2 linked regions of the Hyphomicrobium denitrificans ATCC 51888 genome follow. The protein of the gene in region 1 interacts with the protein of each later gene in a pairwise test. Links are inferred from orthologs where the notes say so. Each region holds a gene or a part of one and is shown on either strand. Other genes may lie near its edges.

Region 1 (3,276 bases):
AGAATGGCGGGATCGGGGGCTGCGCCGCCCGACGGCTGCATCGTCTGGTAAACCTTTTCGTTCAGCAGTTCACGCGAGACCTCGCGGTCGAATTTGCCGTGAAACCAGTCGACGAGACGGCGAACTTCGGCGCGGTCCTCGCGATTGCCGGGAAATAGCGGCGGCGGTTTCGGGCCCATGACCGAGGCGCTTGGCACGGGCTCGTCGCCGATGAACTCTGAAATCGAATAAGCGCCGCACAGCGTCAGGCCGTTGTCGTATTCGAGAACGGGCATCTCGCCGGCCGGATTTTTCGCCAGGAAGCCTTTCCGCCATTCCCACGGATTTTCGTCGAGCAGCGTCACCTCGACGCCGTATTCGGCGAGCGCGAGGCGGATCGAGCGGGAACGCGGGCAAAGCCGGTATTGTGTCAAGCGTGTGGGCATCGGGCCTCTTCGATTGCGACGCAGCGACTATACCTTCGGCCTAGGCCGATTCGAAGGCATCAGTGCCAAAACCGGAGCTATGGCGCGGAGGCGAATTCTGCTAACGCTCCCGCGGTTGTGCCTGAGGGGGAATAGATTTCATGCATTCTTGGGAAGCCTTGCTGCTCGGGCTGATCGAGGGATTGACCGAGTTTCTCCCGGTCTCATCGACCGCGCACCTTCTGCTGACGGAGGAATTGCTCGGTGTCAAATCGACGGGCCGGACGTTCGAGGTGCTCATTCAGCTCGGCGCGATCCTGGCGCTGCTGACGGTTTATTCCGGCCGTCTCTGGCATCTCGTTTCCGCGCTGCCGAGCGATGCGAGGTCGCGGCGTTTCGTGCTGGCGGTGCTCATCGCCTTTCTGCCAGCGGCGGTCATCGGCGCAGCCGCGCACAGCTTCATCAAGAATTATCTGTTCGAATCGCCGCTGATCATCTGCATCGCGCTGGTGCTCGGCGGCATCGTTTTGCTGTTCATCGACCGGTTGCCGCTGAAGCCACGTTATCATGACGTGATGGATCTTCCGTTGCTCAGTGCGCTGGGTATCGGGTTCTGCCAGTGTCTCGCGATGATCCCGGGCGTGTCGCGTTCGGGCTCGTCGATCGTCGGCGCGATGCTTCTCGGCGCGGACAAGCGCACGGCTGCGGAATTCTCGTTCTTTCTCGCCATGCCCACGATGACCGGCGCGTTCGCCTACGATCTTTACAAGAACTGGTCGATTCTCACGCCGGACGATGTCGGAATGATCGCAATCGGCTTCGTCGCTGCGTTCGTCGCGGGTGTCGTGGTCGTGCGCTATGCGCTCGATTTCATTGCGCGCCGCGGATTGTCGTTCTTCGGCTGGTGGCGGCTTCTCGTCGGCGGCGTCGGGCTCGGCGCGCTGGCGGTGCTGCATTGATGCATAAAAAAACGCCCCGCGAACGGGGCGTTTTTTATTGAAGACATTTGTCGAGCGACAGGGTCACGCGGCATTCGATGTCAGCGGCTTCGTCAGCACGAGACGCAATTCGTTGACATCCTTGGCATTGCGAAGGCCTTCGAGCGTTGCCGGATCGCGGATCAAACGCGAGATGCGTGCGAGCGCTTTCAGATGATCGCCGCCGGCCTGCTCGGGCGCGAGCAGGAAGAACAGCAGGTCGACAGGCTCGCCGTCATGGCTGTCGAATGGGATGGGCTTTTCGAGGCGTGCGAACAGGCAGGTAATCGCCTTGGCCATAGGGAGCTTGATGTGGGGTATCGCAATCCCACGGCCGAGGCTTGTGGAGCTTAGCCGCTCGCGCTGTAACAGAGCGGTGTAGATCTCATGCGCTGGAGCGCCCGTTGCGGCCTCGGCTTTGGTCGCCAGCGCCTGAAGCGCCTGCTTTTTGTCCTCTGCCTTCAGCCGCGGAACAATTCCGTCCGGGGCGAGCATGTCCTCGATATTCATCTAGGCTCCATAGAAAAAACAGCGCCGAGCCAATCGCGTCTTGCGACGCGCCCCACTCTCGCGGCCGGCGCTGGTGATCAAAGATCCGGTTGTCCTCAGTCTACAGGTTTTGCAGCGGCTGCCGTTTCTGCGTCTATCCAGCCAATGTTACCATCGTTACGCCGGTAAACGACATTCAGCCCCCCGTGGGCCGCATTCTTGAAAATCATGAAAGGCGCTTCAGACAAATCGAGCTGCATGACCGCTTCGCTGACTGTCATGTGGCCGATGTTGCGTTGGCCTTCAGCGATGATAAGCGGATTCGCGTCGTGATGCTCCGGCTGATCCTCTTCCCCTACGCTCACGACATAGTCGCGCGCTTCCATGTCGATCTTGCGGCGCGCGGCTGCTTCCGGAGAGGAATGATTTTTGATCCGGCTCTTATAGCGCCGGACGCGGGACTCGAGACGGTGCGCCGCGGAATCGACGCTGGTGTAGGCATCGTCGCCTTCGCCGTGAGCTTCGAGCAGCAGACCGCTCGTCAAGCGCACGGAGCATGACGTTTTGAAGAAACCGCGCTCACGCTCCAGCCGGACGTGCCCATCGGGCACGCGGTCCAGATACTTGTTCAGCACCGTGTGAATCTTATCGCTGGCGTAAGCCTGGAATGCGTTTCCTGCGTCGAGATTCTTTCCGGTTATTTGGATTGTCATGGATGTCTGCACTCGCTGAAATCTGGGCTGTTTTCTACGTGCATTCCCACGCCGCGATTTGGCGACGTTCCCGATACACGATTGCAAGTGCGTTCGTCGGCGACAAGCCCATTATTTCGCCAAAGCGTTAGGCCGTGAGCGGATCGCTGTCAAATCACGCTTGGAGTATAAAATTACCTAAAAAATATAGTTCAATCAACGCGTTGTTTCTGATCTGCATCAACCGGCCCCGCCTAGTCTTTCGACCAGCCGCTTGTCGCGGCGGCGCTGAACTGATGACGGAATGCGCATGGCCTCGCGATATTTGGCGACAGTGCGGCGAGCGATGTCGATGCCCTCGCCTTTCAACCGGTCGACAAGCTGATCATCGGAGAGAACCGCGTCGGCGTGCTCGGCGTCGATCAGCTGCTTGATGCGGTGACGAACGGACTCGGACGAATGAGCTTCGCCGTCGGCGGCCGATGCGATGGCCGAGGTGAAGAAGTATTTCAGTTCAAAGATGCCACGCGGTGTCGCGATATATTTGTTCGAGGTGACGCGCGAGACGGTCGACTCGTGCATCGAGATCGCGTCGGCGATGGTTCTGAGGTTCAACGGCCTGAGATGCTGCACGCCGTACATGAAGAAGCTGTCCTGCTGGCGCACGATTTGCTCGGCGACCTTCAGAATCGTGCGCGCGCGCTGATCGAGGCT
Region 2 (3,543 bases), 2.6 Mb from region 1 along the record:
GATCGAATCTCGGACCGCTTTCCAAGCAGCTTCTGGATCGCGTTGCGCAGGACACCGCGAAGCTGCGCGAGGCGGGCGCCACCGTTATTCCGGCCGACGCTGTGACGGCCTCGGGCAGCGGCCTCGATCCGCACATCAGTCCGGCCTATGCTGAGCTGCAGGTCGCTCGCGTGGCGACGGCGCGCGGTGTGGCACCGGATCGCGTTCGCGCCCTCGTCGCGCAAGGCACCGATATGCCGGCCTTAGGTTTCGTCGGGGAGCCGCTCGTTAACGTTCTGCTGCTCAATTTGGCTCTTGACCGCGCTTTTGGAGCGGGTTCCGGATAGATCATGGCCAACACGTTGCGGCCGGAAGATGCGCGCCGCCCCTCAGCCAAGGCTTTTCTGGAGCTTGCCACCAACGAACGGCGCGGCAAGCTTAAGGTGTTTCTCGGCATGGCGCCGGGCGTCGGCAAGACCTACGCCATGCTGTCGGCGGCACGCGCCCTGAAGCGCGAGGGACTCGACGTCGTCGTCGGCGTTGTCGAGACGCACGGACGCTCCGAGACTGCGGCATTGCTCGATGGACTGGACGTGCTACCGCGCCGGACCGTCTCCTATCGCAATCGCACACTCATGGAGTTCGATATCGACGCCGCGATCGCGCGTCGCCCGGCGCTGCTCCTCGTCGACGAATTCGCGCACACCAACGCGCCGGGATTGGTGCATCCCAAGCGCTATCAGGACGTCGAAGGCGTTCTGCAAGCGGGTATCGACGTCTGGACGACGCTCAACATTCAGCATCTCGAAAGCCTGACCGACGTCGTCGAGCGCATCGCCGGAATTACGGTTCGCGAGACGGTCCCCGACAAGGTTCTCGAGCGCGCCGACGAGATCGTCGTCGTCGACCTGCCGCCGGAAGACCTGATCCAGCGTCTCAAGGAAGGCAAAGTCTACCTGCCGGACAATGCGCGCCGGGCGATGGATCAGTTCTTCCAGATGGGCAATCTCACGGCGTTGCGCGAACTGGCGTTGCGCCGGACGGCCGATCGCGTCGACGAACAAATGCTGTCGCAGCTTCGCAGGCAAGGGATCGAAGGGCCGTGGCCGACGGCGGAACGGCTAATGGTTTGCGTCGGCGACGACGAGCTGGCCGAGCCCGTCGTACGCGCCGCGGCGCGCATGGCGACAGCGCTCAAGTCTGACTGGATTGCAGTTCATGTCGTGCAAAGCGAACGCGAACAGACGGATCGCGGCTCCGTACGACGCATGGAAAAAGCGATGCGTCTCGCGGACCGCCTGGGCGCAACGACCGTACGTCTACGCGCCAAGGACCTGACCGCGGAAGTCCTGGCCTATGCCAAGCGCAACAACATTACTCAGATCATCGTCGGCCGCTCGCGCCCACAATTGCTCGATCGCTGGCGCGGAAAATCGTTTTCGACCGAGCTGGTAGCCGAAGCGGCGGGGCCGTCCGTCACCGTCGTCGCGCCGGATGCGCCGTTGGCACCGCTTTCCTCGCCGTGGCATCTTCCCGATATCAGCGAGTTCTGGTCCGGCGGGATCGCGGCTGTCGTCGCCGTTGCGGGCGGCGTCATCGCGGGCCGGATGCTGGAGAAGATCACGCAGCTTCCCAACCTGTCGATGATTTTCCTGTTCGCGGTTCTCGTCTGCGCGCTCCGCTTCGGAACGTACTCTGCCGTGGCCGCGGCCGTGCTGTCCTTTCTTGCATTCAACTTCTTCTTTATCGATCCGCGCTACACACTGACGATTGCATCGCCGTACGAACTTTTTGGCTTGCTGATTTTCCTCGTCGTCGCTGCCGCGACCGGCGGCCTGGCCGGACGCCTTCGCGAGCAGGCCAACGCCACACGCGAACGGGCGGAAGCGACGCAAGCGCTGTACGAATTTTCGGGAAAACTTTCGGCGACGACGGAGATCGATGACGTGCTGTGGCTGCTCGCCGCGCAGTCGGCGGCGCTTGTCAAAGGCAAGTCGATCATCCTTCTGGAACACGCGAACGAGCTTTCCATCGCAGGCGGCTGGCCGCCGGACGACACGCTCGGAACTGCCGACTGGGCGGCGGCCCGGTGGGCGCATCGCAATGGCGAGCCCGCCGGCTACCTGACGGAGACGATGCCTTCGGCGGCGTTTCAATTCCGCCCGTTGATCGCATCGGCAGGACCGGTGGGTGTGCTCGGGGTCGTGCCGGGAGACGCCGACGAGGCGCTGCCCTCGGCGACCGGGAGCGCGCTTCAGTCGTTCGCCGATCAGGCCGCGGTCGCCATCGAGCGCACGCGACTGTTCGAGCAGGCTGCCAAGGCTGCGACCGCTGCCGAAAGCGAGCGGCTGCGCGGCGTGCTCTTATCTTCGATCTCGCACGATCTGCGGACGCCGCTCGCATCCATTCTGGGCTCGGCGACCAGCCTCCGACAGCTCGGCGACCGCATGCGCAAGCAAGACCGCGCCGATCTTCTGGCAACCATCGAAGAGGAAGCGACCCGGCTGTCCTCCTTCGTATCCAACCTGCTCGACATGACGAAAGTCGAAACCGGCCTTCTCGACATCCGGCGCGACTGGGTGGACGTGGCCGACGCCGTTCGCGGCGCCGCCGCGCGAGCCAGAAAGATCTTTCCGGCACGACATATCGAGACTGTCATCGCCGCCAACCTGCCGCTCATTCGCGGCGATGCGGCGATGCTCGAGCAGGTCATGTTCAATCTGATCGACAACGCACACAAATACAGTCCACCGGAGTCGGTGACCCGCGTCAGCATCACGCCAGCCACCGGAGGCGGATTGCACATCCGCGTGACCGACGACGGCATCGGCATTCCACCCGAGGCATTGAACAAGGTCTTCGACAAGTTCTATCGTGCACATGTCGGCGACGGCCGTGCGCCCGGCACCGGCTTAGGATTGTCGATCTGCGCTGGAATCGTGTCTGCGATGGGCGGAACGATATCGGCACAGAGTCCTATCGCCGACGGAAAGGGCACCGAGATTTCGATCCTGCTTCCTGCCGGCGAAGAGAGCGTATCTACTGAAACGTCTCCCAAGGATACCGCATGACCGGCTCGCGCATTCTCGTCGTTGACGACGAACCGCAAATCCTGCGCTTCCTGAAGCCGAGCCTGACAGCTGCGGGTTACGAGGTCGTCGTGGCGACGACCGGCAAGGAGGCATTGAAGGCTGCCGCCACGCAATCGCCAGACATCATTCTGCTCGATCTCGGTCTCCCCGACATGGACGGCAAGGACGTGATCCGCGAACTCCGAGGATGGTCGAAGACGCCGATTCTGGTGCTTTCGGCGCGCGACCGGGAGAGCGAAAAGATCGCCGCATTTGATCTCGGCGCCGACGATTACGTCAACAAGCCGTTCGGCATCGGCGAACTCACGGCGCGCTTGCGGACGGCGCTCCGCCACGCCGCACAACAAGCTTCCGAACAAACCCATCTGAAATCGGGAGCCCTCGAGGTCGATGTTCTGGCGCATACGGTGACGCTCAACGGCGCGGCGGTAAAGCTGACGCCGAAGGAGTTCGATCTGCTCGCGATCCTGGT

What was found.
Region 2: the proteins of HDEN_RS01925 (region 1) and HDEN_RS14505 interact in binary tests that used the Escherichia coli proteins (3 or more experiments, as listed by UniProt). The link is inferred for Hyphomicrobium denitrificans ATCC 51888 from one-to-one orthologs.

Annotation. Positions count from the first base shown.
Region 1 is NC_014313.1:401,802-405,077, forward strand. What follows is about bases 160-3,116. They hold HDEN_RS01925 (PTS sugar transporter subunit IIA), read right to left. Parts: upstream 1,892-3,116; coding sequence 1,427-1,891; downstream 160-1,426. Other genes in these bases: HDEN_RS01915 (glutathione S-transferase family protein), read right to left, coding at 160-425; HDEN_RS01920 (undecaprenyl-diphosphate phosphatase), read left to right, coding at 557-1,363; hpf (ribosome hibernation-promoting factor, HPF/YfiA family), read right to left, coding at 1,987-2,583; rpoN (RNA polymerase factor sigma-54), read right to left, coding at 2,803-3,116. In the rest of the region: more of HDEN_RS01915, read right to left, coding at 1-159; more of rpoN, read right to left, coding at 3,117-3,276. UniProt on the Escherichia coli protein: Seems to have a role in regulating nitrogen assimilation.
Region 2 is NC_014313.1:3,028,792-3,032,334, forward strand. The notes cover bases 27-3,250. They hold HDEN_RS14505 (sensor histidine kinase), read left to right. Parts: upstream 27-329; coding sequence 330-3,050; downstream 3,051-3,250. Other genes in these bases: kdpC (potassium-transporting ATPase subunit KdpC), read left to right, coding at 27-326; HDEN_RS14510 (response regulator), read left to right, coding at 3,047-3,250. Outside these bases: more of kdpC, read left to right, coding at 1-26; more of HDEN_RS14510, read left to right, coding at 3,251-3,543. UniProt on the Escherichia coli protein: Member of the two-component regulatory system KdpD/KdpE involved in the regulation of the kdp operon. KdpD may function as a membrane-associated protein kinase that phosphorylates KdpE in response to environmental signals.